2 regions of the Azoarcus sp. Soil_N_20 genome follow, and region 2 is predicted to be linked to the other one. Evidence: riboswitches for the same ligand, from Rfam matches in the RefSeq annotation. Region 2 holds a riboswitch; the other holds the start of a gene.
What was found. Region 2 has a riboswitch for S-adenosylhomocysteine ahead of ahcY (adenosylhomocysteinase). Riboswitches for the same ligand answer to the same signal wherever they lie in the genome.
Positions count from the first base shown of each region.

Region 1: linked by a shared signal. The riboswitch ahead of metH (methionine synthase) and the one ahead of ahcY (adenosylhomocysteinase) in region 2 are both predicted to bind S-adenosylhomocysteine.

Region 1 covers NZ_JBDGKX010000006.1:366,212-373,537, reverse strand. Annotated here, with positions in the region: gene metH (methionine synthase) at 1-2,780, opposite strand, end outside; S-adenosyl-L-homocysteine riboswitch at 2,857-2,929, opposite strand; gene AC3A35_RS14795 (AAA family ATPase) at 3,010-4,572, opposite strand; gene AC3A35_RS14790 (hypothetical protein) at 4,753-5,421, opposite strand; gene AC3A35_RS14785 (hypothetical protein) at 5,435-5,923, opposite strand; gene AC3A35_RS14780 (branched-chain amino acid ABC transporter substrate-binding protein) at 6,035-7,150, shown strand.
Region 2 covers NZ_JBDGKX010000001.1:415,930-423,255, forward strand. Annotated here, with positions in the region: gene AC3A35_RS01935 (DUF1631 family protein) at 1-249, opposite strand, end outside; gene AC3A35_RS01940 (DMT family transporter) at 419-1,330, shown strand; gene metF (methylenetetrahydrofolate reductase [NAD(P)H]) at 1,383-2,216, opposite strand; gene AC3A35_RS01950 (TlyA family RNA methyltransferase) at 2,203-3,030, opposite strand; gene ahcY (adenosylhomocysteinase) at 3,148-4,575, opposite strand; S-adenosyl-L-homocysteine riboswitch at 4,651-4,715, opposite strand; gene AC3A35_RS01960 (hypothetical protein) at 4,863-5,432, shown strand; gene AC3A35_RS01965 (calcium/sodium antiporter) at 5,437-6,522, opposite strand; gene metK (methionine adenosyltransferase) at 6,658-7,326, opposite strand, start outside.

The DNA of each region.
Region 1 (7,326 bases), on a different contig from region 2:
ACGGCATCCCAGCGGTAGCGGTTGGCGCGCGCGGCCTCCAGACTGACCAGTTGCACGCCCTTCTTGTTGGCGTGCTGGACGCGCAGCTTGTCGTAGTCGACCGCGAGCTGGGCCTTGAAATCGGCGGCGCCGCCTTCGGACAGCAGCGCGGTGACCACGCCGACCGCGCGCGAGGCGTCGGGCACGTACACCACGGGCCCGGTGTAATGCGGTGCAATCTTGATCGCGGTGTGGGCGCGGCTGGTGGTGGCGCCGCCGATCAGCAAGGGGATCGCGTTGCCGTCGGCGAAGCCCTGGCGCTGCATTTCGGCGGCGACATGGCTCATTTCTTCCAGCGACGGGGTGATCAGGCCGGACAGGCCGATCGCCTGCGCGCCGTGCTCGCGCGCAGCGTTGAGGATCTTGTCGGTCGGCACCATCACCCCGAGGTCGATGACTTCGTAACCGTTGCAGCCGAGCACCACGCCGACGATGTTCTTGCCGATGTCGTGCACGTCGCCCTTGACCGTGGCGATGACGATGCGGCCCTTGCTGGTGGAGCCGGTACGGAGCTTCTCCGCTTCGATGTAGGGGATCAGGTGGGCGACCGCCTGCTTCATCACGCGGGCGGATTTCACCACCTGGGGCAGGAACATCTTGCCCGCGCCGAACAGGTCGCCGACCACATCCATGCCGGCCATCAGCGGGCCTTCGATCACCGCCAGCGGCGGCTTGCCTTCGGCCTCGAGCTTGGCCCGCACCTCTTCGGTGTCGGCCACCACGTAGTCGGTGATGCCCTTGACCAGCGCGTGCGACAGGCGCTGCTCCACCGGCCATTCGCGCCAGGCCAGATCCGGTCCCTTGTCCTTGACCTGGCCCTTCACCGACTGGGCGATGTCGACCAGTGCCTCGCCGGCGCCGGCCTTGCGGTTGAGCACCACGTCCTCGACGACCTCGCGCAGCGCCGGGTCGAGATCGTCGTACACGCCGAGCATGCCCGCGTTGACGATGCCCATGGTCAGCCCGGCCTTGACCGCGTGGTACAGGAATACGGTGTGGATGGCCTCGCGCACGGGGTCGTTGCCGCGGAACGAGAACGACACGTTCGAGACCCCGCCGGAAGTCTTGGCGTGCGGCAGGTTGTCCTTGATCCAGGCCACGCTCTGGATGAAGTCCACGGCGTAGTTGTCGTGCTCCTCGATGCCGGTGGCGATGGCGAAGATGTTGGGATCGAAGACGATGTCCTCGGGCGGGAAGCCGATCCCCAGCAGCAACTTGTAGGCGCGTGCGCAGATCTCGGTCTTGCGCGCGTAGGTGTCGGCCTGGCCCTGCTCGTCGAAGGCCATCACGATCACCGCGGCGCCGTAGCGACGGGCAAGTTTCGCCTGGTGCAGGAAGCTCGCCTCGCCCTCCTTCATCGAGATCGAGTTGACGATGCCCTTGCCCTGGATGCACTTGAGGCCGGCCTCGATCACGCTCCATTTGGACGAGTCGATCATGATCGGCACCCGCGAGATGTCGGGCTCGGTGGCGATCAGCTTGAGGAAGCGCTCCATGGCGGCCATCGAGTCGAGCATGGCCTCGTCCATGTTGATGTCGATGACCTGGGCGCCGTTCTCGACCTGCTGCCGGGCCACCGCGAGCGCGTCGTCGAAGCGGCCTTCGAGGATCATGCGGGCGAAGGCCTTGGAGCCGGTGACGTTGGTGCGCTCGCCGACGTTGACGAACAGGCTGTCGGCGCCGACGTTGAACGGCTCGAGCCCGGACAGGCGCAGCTTCTTGTCGATCTCCGGCACCTTGCGCGGCGGCAGCTCGGCCACCGCGGCGGCGATCGCGGCGATGTGCGCGGGGGTGGTGCCGCAGCAGCCGCCGAGGATGTTCACCAGGCCGGAGCGCGCCCACTCGACCACCGCGGTGGCGAGTTCTTCCGGGGTTTCGTCGTAGCCAGTGGGCGCCAGCGGGTTGGGCAGGCCGGCGTTCGGGTGCGCGGACACATAGGTGTCGCAGACGCCCGCGAGCTCCGCCACGTAGGCGCGCAGCTCCTTGGCGCCGAGCGCACAGTTCAGGCCGAAGGAGATCGGCCGCGCATGGGCGAGCGAATTCCAGAACGCCTCGGCGGTCTGCCCCGAAAGGGTGCGGCCGGAGGCGTCGGTTATGGTGCCGGAGATCATCACCGGCAGGCGCCGGCCGAGGTCCTCGAACAGCTTCTCGATCGCGAATACAGCGGCCTTGGCATTGAGGGTGTCGAAGATGGTCTCGATCAGCAGCAGATCGGCGCCGCCTTCCATCAAGCCTCTTGCCGAGTCGTAGTAGTCGTCGACCAGGGCGTCGAAGCTGATGTTGCGGTAGCCGGGGTCGTTCACGTCGGGCGAGATCGACAGCGTGCGCGAGGTCGGGCCGAGCACGCCGGCGCAGTAGCGCGGGCGGGCCGGGTTGGCGGCGGTAAATTCGTCGCACAGCGTACGCACCAGGCGGGCGCTGGCCACGTTGAGTTCGTAGGCGACGGCCTCGAGCCCGTACTCGGCCTGCGACACGCGGGTGGCGTTGAAGGAGCTGGTTTCGATGATGTCGGCGCCGGCCTCGAGGTAGGCGCGATGGATCTCGCCGATCACGTCGGGGCGGGTCAGCACCAGCAGGTCGTTGTTGCCCTTGAGATCACGCGGGTGATCGAGGAAGCGCGTGCCGCGGTAATCCGCCTCGCCCAGCTTGTACTGCTGGACCATGGTGCCCATGGCGCCATCCAGGATCAGGATGCGTTGGGCGAGTTGCTGGCGGAGTTCTACGGTGCGGTCGGCTTGCATGGTTCTACCTCGATCTGCGATTGATGCACAGCGGGTAGCTCACGCAAAACAGAACGGCGCGGCAAACCCGGCTGATGGTTTGCGAGCGCCGTTGTTCGATTGCCGAGCCTGGCCCACTCACAGGTCGGGTCGCAGCGCTCCTCGGCAAGGGGCCGATTTTACGGGGTTTCCGTCGCCGCTGTCGAGGCCCGCCAACGCGCCCGGTTGCGGCCGCGACGCATCGCGGCGCTCAGTCGGCCGGCACGCAACGCTCCGCCGCCCAGGCGCGCAGGGCGGCGACCTTCTCGGCCATCACGTGGGCCAGCGGGCGGGTGTTCGCCGCCTCGACCAGCAGTTTCGCCGTATCCAGCGCAGCCCCGTCGGCGAGGCATTCGTACAGGCCTGCGACCACGAGCTGTTCGAGCTCGGCGCCCGAGTAGGCCTCGGTTGCCGCACCGAGCGCGGCAAGGTCGAAGCGGGCGGGATCGAGCTCGCGGCGGCGCAGATGAATGGCGAGGATCTCCTCGCGGACGGTGCCGGCCGGCAGGTCGACGAAGAAGATCTCGTCGAAGCGGCCCTTGCGCAGCAACTCCGGGGGCAGCGCGGAGACGTCGTTGGCGGTGGCGACGAGAAACAGGCGCGCCTGCTGCTCGTTCATCCACGTCAGCAGATTGCCGAGCAGGCGCCGTGACACGCCGCCGTCGCTGTCGCTGCTACCCAGTGCCAGCGCCTTCTCGATCTCGTCGATCCACAGTACCGCCGGGGCCATCGCCTCGGCCGTGCGCAAGGCCTCGCGCAGCTTGCGTTCGGTTTCGCCGGTGAACTTGTCGTACAGGCTGCCCACGTCGAGGCGCAACAACGGAACCCGCCAGCTGCCGGCAACCACCTTGGCGGCGAGACTCTTGCCTGCGCCCTGGGCGCCGAGCAGCAACACCCCCTTGGGCAAGGGCAGGCCGGGCATGCTGCGCTCGCCGGTAAACACCGGCCGCCGCGTTGCCAGCCAGCGCTTGAGCCGGACCAGCCCGCCGACGTCGTCGGGGCCCAGCGTGCTCAACTCGACCTGCAGCGCACTCTCCCCCACCATGTCCTGCTTGTAGCGCATCACCCGGGTGAGATCCTCGGAGGTGATCAGGCCGTCGTCACGGATGGCGTTGCGCAGCAGGCGGCGCACATCCTCCTCCGGCAGGCCGACGAGCTGGCTCAGCAAGGCATTGACCGTTGCCGAATCGCCCTTGACCCGCTCCCCCGAGGACTTGGCATACAGGTCGAGCTCGTCTTTCAGCAGTGCGCGCACGCGCGCGAGGTCGGGGATCCGCAGCTCCATGCGTACCGAATGACGGGCCAGCAAGGCCGGAAGCGACAGCTGCGGGGCAACCAGTACCAGGGTGCGTTCCGCTTCCGGATGATCGAGCACGATCTCCCGCATCAGGCGCTGTACGACCGGATCCTCGAGAAACGGGTGCGGGTCGAGCAGGACGAAGAGACCCTTGCCCCCGCTGCTGTCGATGTACTTCAGTGCGGCCTCGAGCGTGTGGGTGTCGTCGATCACCCGCCGCCGCCCGTCTGCACGACCGGCCATGCCCGGGCCCTCGCCCACGGTCGGGAACAGGCCATAGCCGTCCGGCCGCCCGCTGCCGTAGCGAAAGTTCTGCTGCACCAGCCCGTCCGCCACGCTCCAGCAGTGCAGGTCGTGATTGTCATCGCGGGCGAGGCGCTCGATGAGGCGCAAGGCTTTCGGCTCCTCGACAGTCTCGATGCAGAGCAAGGGCATGCGTGAGCGCACCAGCGCGGCGAGTTCGCGGAAATCGGGCATGGTCGGACAGCCGATGAGAATGGGATGGGGAGCCGAATTCTAACCGCTGCCGCCGGGCCCCGCCCCGCCGTCGTGCCGCCACCAGCATCGTCGGGCCCGCGGGCTGCGCGCGGTCACAAGGGATTCAATGACCGCCATCGCGCCACGGCAGGCGCGGGACGCACGTCCTGTTCGACCGGGCTAACGGGGAAGTGGCGGACGCGGTGGACGGGGAGGTCGCGGCACGACCCGTTTCGGCCATGGATCGCCGCGATAGCGCGGATAGCCGTATGGATAACCGTAAGGATAGGCGTAGGGATAGCCATAGGGATAGCCGAACGGATATGCACTCCAGTGCCCGAACATGCCGCCGTCACGCGGATAGACGTAGGTCTGACTGGTACGGACCACCTTGCCGTCGACAAAATGGACGTTGAACAGGGTGGCGACGCCGGGGCCGTAGTTGCGGATGTTCCAGTCCCACACCTCCTCGCCGGAAAGCTTGAAGGTCTGCTCCGAGCGATGCCCGCCGAGCAGTCGCAAGACCTCCTCCTGGCTCATGCCCTTGCGCACGTTCGCGAGGTTGTCTTCGTCGAGCGCATCCCACTGGCGCAAGACGATCCCGCCCGCATCGACCTGCACCATCAGGCAGGTGTCCCCGAAAGGTTGCGTCGAGTATTCCAGCGTGGTGGTGCCGTCATCATTCTGCCAGCGCCGGGTCGGCTCCCCGCGCACGGCGAGGGCCTCGGCCTCGGTGGTAAACGGGCGCGGCGGGGCGAACGCGGCGCATCCGCCGAGTGCCAGCGTACCCGCCAGCACCAGCACCTGCAGCAGATTGCGCGCGGCGGTGGCAGACGTCCGATGGATCATGGTTTCAGTCCCTTCAGGGCCGGGGCTTGGTATAGCGGCCGGTTCCAACCACGCGGCCCTCGGTATTGAAGGCCACCGTGAAGTAAGTTGGATCATTGACCGAGGTACCGCGTTCAATCAGCCAGTCCCACACCGTTTCCTTCTTCAGCTCGAGGAACTGGGTCGAAGCCGGTTTGCCGAGCAGACGGCTCACCTCCTTGCCGGTCATGCCGCGCTCGATGCGGGCAAACGTCTGTTCGTTGATCACCTGATCGAGGGTACGCAGGATGTTGTCGGTGCCGATGGTGATCATGAAACATTCGGCCCCCTCGGGCTGGCGCGAATACTCCCAGGTCACCGAACCGTCATCGTTGTACCACTCGTGCTGCGGCGGGCCGAAGCGATCGCGCACCTCCATCGCGGTCGACACGCCCGGCTGCAGGTCGCGCACATTGACGTAATCGCAGGCCGGCAAACCGATCGCCGCCAGCACGGCGCACAACATCGACAACAGACGTTTCATCGGGCTCTCCGCCGCAGCGCCCCAAAATTGGGCGTGGGATAGAATCACGGTTTCCGGCGTGGTTTGCAATCGCCGGACCGTATCGACTTGCAACACTTCGGAGATATGCAGATGAAGCACACTCTTCTCGTTCTCGCGCTCGCCGGCCTGGGCCTGGGCGCGGCACATGCGCAAACGGTGATCAAGATCGGCCACGCCGGTCCGCTTACCGGGCCGATCGCCCACATCGGCAAGGATGGCGAATACGGTGCCCGCCTGGCCGTGGAGGACGCCAACGCCAAAGGCATCACCATCGGTGGCCAGAAGGTGAAGTTCGAGCTGGTCGGCGAAGACGACCAGGCCGACCCGCGCACCGCCACCACCGTGGCCCAGCGCCTCACCGACAACGACGTCAAGGGCGTGGTCGGCCACGTGACCTCCGGCGCCTCGATTCCGGCTTCGCGGGTGTACGAACAGGCCGGCGTGCCGGTGATCACGCCCTCGTCCACCAGTCCCAAGCTGACCCGGCAGGGTTACAAGGTCACCTTCCGCGTCATTGCCAACGACCTCCAGCAAGGTGGCGCGATGGCCCGTTATGCCGCCGAAACGCTGAAGGCGAAGAAGGTCGCGATCATCGACGACCGTACCGCCTATGGCCAGGGCCTGGCCGATGCCTTCGCCGACAGCCTGAAGCAGCACGGCGTCCAGGTCGTCGGCCGCGAGTTCACCACCGACAAGGCCACCGACTTCATGGCCATCCTCACCAAGATCAAGGGCAAAGCCCCGGACGCCGTGTTCTATGGCGGCATGGACGCCCAGGGCGCTCCGATGCTGCGCCAGATGCGCCAGCTCGGCATCACTGCGATGTATCTGGGCGGTGACGGCGTGTGCACCAGCGAAATGCTCAAGCTCGCAGGCGATGCGATGAACGAGAACGTGTACTGCAGCCAGGCCGGCATCCCCATCACCAAGATGCCCGGCGGCGCAGCGTTTCTGACCCGCTTCAAGCAGCGCTTCAATGTCGACGTGCAACTCTACGCGCCGTACAGCTACGACGCCGCCATGGCCCTGATCGAAGCGATGAAGACGGCCGATTCCGCCGACCCGGCCAAATACCTGCCCGCCCTGCAAAAGACCTCGTTCAAGGGCATCACCGGCGACATCGCCTTCGACAAGTACGGCGACATCAAGGACGGCGGCGTCAGCATGTACCGCTTCCAGGGCGGAAAGTGGGACACCCTAGATTGATCGTTTCCAGATTGCATGCGCACCACCGCGGTGCGCATGCGCGGGACACTGCACTGCCGCGGGCGGCGCCCATCGCCGGGCGCCGAGCGGATATTCGCGGGAAGGACGGCACGCCGGACCCGGTCTAGCCCGGGGATCAGGGTTATCCACAATATGGCACGGTTTGTGCAATGCAG
Region 2 (7,326 bases):
TTCGAGCGTGAAGACGAGGTCGTCCTCGTGTACGAGACTGATCCGCGACGCGGTGAGCCCACTGGCCTGCTCGAACCCCATGCGGTTCTCGAGGCCGGCGAGGACGTCGTGATGCTTGCCGGCAGCGTCGCGCACCGCTTGGAGCAGCGCGGGCTGCGCCGGGGCGATGACGGCTTCAAACTCGTTCAGGAACGCTTCCCTGAGCACCTGGATCAGGCTTGCGTCCTTGGTCTCCGGTGAAGCGGTCATGACGGTCGTGAACGGTTGAACTCGTTGCAGTGTAGGCCAGGCGCGACGGCCCGTCATGGGACGTGGTCCGACCGGCGCCTCCACAGGGTCTGGATTGCGCTGGAAACTGCGGATTGTGTAGCGGACATTGAACTGGCTTAATTCCGCCTCGCATAGAGGAGTGCTGGTGATGAAGCAGCCGTCGGCTGGCGTCGGGTTGGTGTTTGCGGTGTGCGGCGCGGTGGGTTTTTCGTTCAAGGCGATCCTGGTGAAGCTGGCCTACCGTCACGGGGTCGATGCGGAAACGCTGCTCGCGCTGCGCATGGCCCTGTCGCTGCCGTTCTTCCTGGCGATGGGGGGGCTGGCCTCGCGCTTGGCCGCCACCCCGCTGTCGGGCCGCGATTGGTGGTGGATGGCGGGGCTGGGACTGTTCGGCTACTACCTTGCGAGTTATCTCGACTTCCTCGGTCTCGCCTACATTTCCGCCGCACTCGAGCGGCTGATCCTGTTCCTTTATCCGACCATCGTCATCGTCGTGTCCGCCCTGTTCCTCGGCAAGCCGATCTCGCGCCGCATGCTGGGAGCGCTCGCCCTGTCCTATCTCGGGATCGGACTGGCGGTGGGGCATGACCTGAAGGTCGCCGGCGAAGCGGTCGACGTGCTGACCGGCTGTCTGCTGGTGTTCGGCAGTGCGGTGAGCTATGCGCTCTACCTGATGGGCAACGGACAGGTCGTCGGTCGCCTCGGCTCGGCGCGGGTGACGGCCTTCGCGTCGTCGTTTGCGTGCGCCTTCAGCCTCGCGCAGTTCGGCCTGATGCGCCCGCTCGAGGCGCTGATACAGCCGTGGCCGGTCTATGGGCTGTCGCTCGCGATGGCCGTGTTCAGCACCGTGGCGCCGGTGTGGCTGGTGTCGGAGGCGATCCGCCGGCTCGGTGCCGGTACGGTGTCGCTGACCGGTACGCTCGGGCCGGTGATCACGCTCTTCCTCGGCTGGGTGATGCTGGGCGAGGCGATCGGGCTGGCGCAGATGGCCGGAACCGCGATGGTGATCGCCGGTGTGCTGGTGATGGCAGGTCCCAAGGGGACGGTAAGTCGTCGCTGATGGCGTCCGGGCGTCCGTGCCTGATGCACGAGGCATGGACGCCCGCGGTCGTTCACGCCAGCTTGAGGCGCTTGCAGATCTCGGTCGTGAGCCCGGCCTGGTTCATGCTGTAGAAGTGCAGTCCGGGCACGCCGACGGCCAGGAGCTTGTCGCACATGGCGGTGACCACATCCAGCCCGAACGCACGAATCGACTCGGCGTCGTCGCCGTAGGCCTCGAGTTTCCTGCGCATCCAGCGCGGGATCTCGGCCCCGCAGGCGTCGGAGAAGCGGGCGAGCTTGGAGAAGCTCACAATCGGCATGATGCCCGGCACGATCGGGATCGTGATGCCCATCGCCCGCACCGAGTCGACGAAGTGCAGATAGGCATCGAGATTGTAGAAATACTGGGTGATCGCCGAGTCGGCGCCGGCATCCGCCTTGCGCTTGAAGGCGATGAGGTCGTCCTGCGGGCTGCGTGCCTGCGGGTGCCATTCCGGATAGGCGGCCACTTCGAGGCGGAAGCGGTGGCCGGTTTCGGCGCGGATGAACTCGACCAGCTCGTTGGCGTAGCGGAATTCGCCCGCATCGCCCACCCCGGACGGCAGATCGCCGCGCAGCGCGACGATGCGGCGGATGCCGGCGTCGGCGTACTCCTGCAGGATCGCGCGGATGCCTTCACGGGTCGAGCCGATGCAGGACAGGTGCGGTGCCGCTTCGCTGCCGCTGGCGGCGATCTCCTTGACCGTGGCGAAGGTGCGCTCGCGCGTCGAGCCGCCCGCGCCAAAGGTGACGGAGAAGAACGCCGGTTTCAGTTCGGCCAGTTTGGCGCGCACCGTGCGCAGTTTTTCGGCGCCTTCCGCGGTTTGCGGCGGAAAGAATTCAATCGAGAGTTCAGTGTTGTGCATGTCGCATCCAGGTAAAGAATTCGCGGTTGCCGTCGGTGCCGGTGATCGGCGAGTCGAACCAGTCGTGCACCTTCAGTCCGCAGGCTGCGGCGGCGGCCCTGAGTTTGGCTTCCACATCGGCGTAAAGCGAGGTGTCGCGCACGATACCGCCTTTCGCCAGCCCCTTGGCGCCGACCTCGAACTGGGGCTTGACCAGCGCCAGGATGTCGCCGTTCGCGGCCAACAGGGCGGGCCACTGCGGCAGGAGCAGGGTCAGCGAGATGAAGCTCGCGTCGCACACGATCAGATCGAATCCGGCAGGCGGATAGTGCGTGCCCAGATCGCTCGCAAGCAGATGGCGTGCGTTGATGCCTTCGAGGGTGATGCAACGCGGATCGGAGGCCAGGCGCGGATGAATCTGGCCGTGGCCGACTTCCACTCCGACGACCCCGGCCGCTCCGGCCTGGAGCAGGCAATCGGAAAAGCCGCCGGTGGATTGGCCGACGTCGAGGCAGATCCGCCCATTCACCTGCAGGCCGCTGACACGCAATGCCCCGGCGAGCTTGAGGCCGCCACGCGACACGAAGCGGTCGGCTTCGTCGGGGACGACCGCAAGCACCGCCGATTCGGGCAGCTCCTGCGCCGGTTTGGTGACCGGGCCACTGTCCGAGCTGACCCGCCCGGCCTCGATCAGCACGCGCGCAGCGGTGCGCGACGGTGCAAGGCCCTGCTGCACCAGCAACTGGTCGGCACGCGGCATGACCCGATGCGCCATCGGCGGTGTGGCCGGACGCTCGGGGGCTGGACGACTGCTGCGGCGATGGAAGGATTTCATCGGTGGCGGGTCGGCTCGGGAAGGCGGCCGGCGAACGTGATATCCACCAGTCCGCCACTGGGCTTCCGCTGCACGGTCTGAACCGGATTGCCGCGGAAGTCCACCCCGAGCCTTCGATCAATAGCGATAGTGCTCGGCCTTGTACGGGCCTTCGACCGGGACGCCGATATAGGCTGCCTGCTCGGGGCGCAGCACGGAGAGCTGGGCGTTGAGCTTCTTCAGCTGCAGGCGGGCGACCTTCTCGTCCAGGTGCTTGGGCAGCGTGTACACGCCCACCGGATAGTCGGCGGTACGCGAGTACAGCTCGATCTGGGCGATGGTCTGGTTGGCGAAGGACGAGCTCATCACGTAGGACGGATGGCCGGTGCCACACCCGAGGTTCACCAGCCGACCCTTGGCCAGCAGGATGATGCGCTTGCCATCGGGGAAGATGACGTGGTCGACCTGCGGCTTGATCTCGTCCCACTCGTACCGTTCGAGCGAGGCGACGTCGATCTCGTTGTCGAAGTGGCCGATGTTGCACACGATGGCCTGGTCCTTCATTGCCGCCATGTGATCGTGGGTGATGACGTGGAAGTTGCCGGTGGTGGTGACGAAGATGTCGGCCTTGTCGGCGGCATATTCCATGGTCACCACGCGATAACCTTCCATCGCCGCCTGCAGCGCGCAGATCGGGTCGATCTCGGTGATCCAGACCTGGGCCGACAGTGCGCGCAGGGCCTGGGCGGAGCCCTTGCCCACGTCGCCGTAGCCGGCCACCACCGCGACCTTGCCGGCGATCATCACGTCTGTGGCGCGCTTGATGCCATCGACCAGCGATTCGCGGCAGCCGTAGAGGTTGTCGAACTTGGACTTGGTGACCGAGTCGTTGACGTTGATCGCCGGGAACTTGAGCTCGCCGCGCTGGTGCATCTGATACAGGCGATGCACGCCGGTGGTGGTCTCCTCGGTCACGCCCCTGATCTGTGCGAGCCGGGTGGAGTACCAGGCCGGATCGACGGCGAGCTTGGCCTTGATCGCGGCGAACAGGATGGTTTCCTCTTCGGAGCCCGGCTTGGCCAGCACCGAGATGTCGTTCTCGGCACGGGCACCCAGGTGCAGCAGCAGGGTCGCGTCGCCGCCGTCGTCGAGGATCATGTTCGAGTAGACGTCCCCGCTTCCCGTGGACGGCCATTCGAAAATGCGGTGGGTGTAATCCCAGTAGTCGGTCAGCGACTCGCCCTTGACCGCGAACACCGGGATGCTCTGTGCGGCGATCGCGGCGGCGGCGTGGTCCTGGGTCGAGAAGATGTTGCACGAGGCCCAGCGCACTTCGGCGCCGAGCGCGGTGAGGGTCTCGATCAGCACCGCGGTCTGGATCGTCATATGCAGCGAACCGGTGATGCGTGCGCCTTTCAGGGGCTGGCTGGCGGCGTATTCCTCGCGGATCGCCATCAGGCCGGGCATCTCGGTTTCGGCGATGCGGATTTCCTTGCGTCCCCAGGCGGCCAGCGCCAGGTCGGCAATCACGTAGTCGGTAAAGGTACTGTCAGCCACAGAGTTCATGTCGGTTTCCTTGAACGAGTGGCCGGGAAGGGGTGGTGCGGTGGGCTCACCTGATCACCCCGTGCCCGGCACGGGTAAAGGTGAGCGCAGTTCCAAAGTGACCGAGCCTGGGACAGAATCTTGCAGCGCTCCTCGGTAATCGGAATTATATCTTTACTTGCGGATGCCGTCAGCCGTAAGTAAAGGGGGAAGGCTGCGAACGGCGTCACGGTGACGACGGTCAAAATGGTCGAATAATCGAATCAATAATCAAATCTTTTGGTGGTGCATCAACACGAGGGGGGAATATGAAAAAGAGCATCGGCGCGATCGCACTCCTGGCTCTCCTGCTTGGGTCTTGCTCCAGCCTGCTGCCGAAGGCTGATCAGAAAACCGTCTCGCCGTGGCGCGACTTCAAGGAGGTGAAATCCGCCTATGACGCGGTCCGTCCCGGGGAATCGGACCGTGACGCCGTTCATCGCCTGGGGTTCGACCCGGCATCGACCCCCAATGTCCAGATTCTGAACTACTCGGAGATCGTGAACTCCGCGCTGCCCAAGGACAGCATGGTCCCGGGTGTCGAGTTGCCGGCCGGGATCCGTGCCTGCATGATGGCCCAGGACCGCTGCGTGGGGTATCAGCTCGAGGAGACGCGGATCAAGCGGAACCGGGTGGGCGGATTCTGGGCCGATTTCCTCAATTTTCGCCGGGAGACGTCGATGACCGGTTGGCGCTTCAAGGCGCTGCTGGTACTGGTCGACGACAAGGTCGTGTTCAAGCAGTGGTCGGGGCAGCCGGAAATCAGGGAGGTCAGCGTCAACCGCAACCCGCTCGGCCCCCTGCAGGGGGTCGGAGAGAAGGCGTCCAGCTTCCAGTAGGCGTCTACTCGGGCTTGCCGGCCACCTTGCCGTTGTGGCGGACGATGCTGACCACCAGGGTGATCACGGTCAGCGGCATCACATACCCGAGCATCACGCCCGAGTATGCCTGCAGGCCGGCGTGTTGCTGCGCGGCCAGTACCAGCCAGGCGGTATAGGCCGCGTAGTAGGCAAGGAAAATGCCGCCTTCCCAGCGTGCAATCTCGCGGCCGGTGATCAGGATCGGCAGGCAGGCGAAGGCCACTGCAAGCATCACCCACAGATCGAAATTGCGTGCGGCCTCCGAGACCGGCAAGCCGCCCGGCGCGATCAGGCCGGTCACGCCGAGCACCGCGCAGATGTTGAACACGTTGCTGCCCACCACATTGCCGACCGCAATGTCGCGCTGACCGCGCAATGCGGCGACGATGGAGGTCGCGATCTCCGGCATCGAGGTGCCGATTGCCACCACGGTCAGGCCGATCACCAGATCGCTGACGCCGAACGCGCGCGCAAACGAGACTGCCGCACTGACCAGCCAGTCGGCACCGAGCACCAGCATCCCCAATCCCGCGATCACCAACAGCGTCTGTGTGGCCCAGTGGCGGTCCCAGGTCGAGGTGGGGATCTCGCTGGCGAACTCATCCTCGATCGCCTTCGATGCGGTGCGCGATTGCCGTATCAGGAAGACGGTGTAGGCGATCACCAGCATGACCAGCGCGAAGGCCTCCAGCCGGCCGATCGAGCCGTCGAGCGCCATCACCACGAGCAGCACCGAGGCGCCGATCATGATCGGAATCTCCTGGCGGATGATCTGTTCGGCGACCAGCAACGGTGCAATGATGGCTGCAATGCCGAGAATCAGCAGGACGTTGGCGATATTGCTGCCGACGACGTTGCCGATCGCAATGTCCGGGTTGCCATTGAGCGCGGAGCCGACCGATACCGCCATTTCCGGCGCGCTGGTGCCGAATGCGACCACGGTGAGGCCGACCACCAGCGGCGCGATTCCGAACGAGACCGCGAGGCGGGATGCGCCGCGGACCAGTCCTTCGGCGCCGATGACGAGGGTGATCAGACCGAGGGCGAACAACAGGGCTTGCTGGAGCATGGGGAGAACGGCACAAGAAAGTGGAATGCGGATTCAGCGTGCTATGAGTTCGATGAGCCGCGCTGGTTCCCCGCTGCACGCGGGGAAGCCGGTCGATACGCCGGGCGCCGGGCCCTTGCCGACGCCCGTACGGGGTCAGAGTCCGGCGTCGGCGCGCAGCGCGGCGGCCTTGTCGGTCTGTTCCCAGGTGAACTCCGGTTCGTCGCGGCCGAAGTGACCGTAGGCTGCGGTCTTGGAGTAGATCGGGCGGAGCAGGTTCAGGGTCTGGATGATGGCCTTGGGGCGCAGGTCGAAGTGGGCACGGATCAGATCCACGATCCGGTCGTCGCTGATCCGGCCGGTGCCGAAGGTGCTCACCATCAGTGACACCGGCTTGGCGACCCCGATCGCATAGGCGACCTGCACTTCGCAGCGGTCGGCAAGTCCCGCGGCGACGATGTTCTTGGCCACATAACGACCGGCATAGGCGGCCGAGCGGTCGACCTTGGACGGATCCTTGCCCGAAAACGCACCGCCGCCGTGGTGGGCGGCACCGCCATAGGTGTCGACGATGATCTTGCGTCCGGTCAGGCCGCAGTCGCCGTGCGGGCCGCCGATGACGAAGCGGCCGGTCGGATTGATCAGATAGCGCACCTCGCCCTGCAGCAGTTCCTTCGGCAATACCGGCTTGATCACCTCTTCGATCACCGCTTCGGAAAGCTGCGCGTGGGACACGTCGGGGCTGTGCTGGGTGGACACCACCACGGTGTCGATCGCCACCGGCTTGCCGTCGACATACTTCACCGTGAGCTGGCTCTTGGCGTC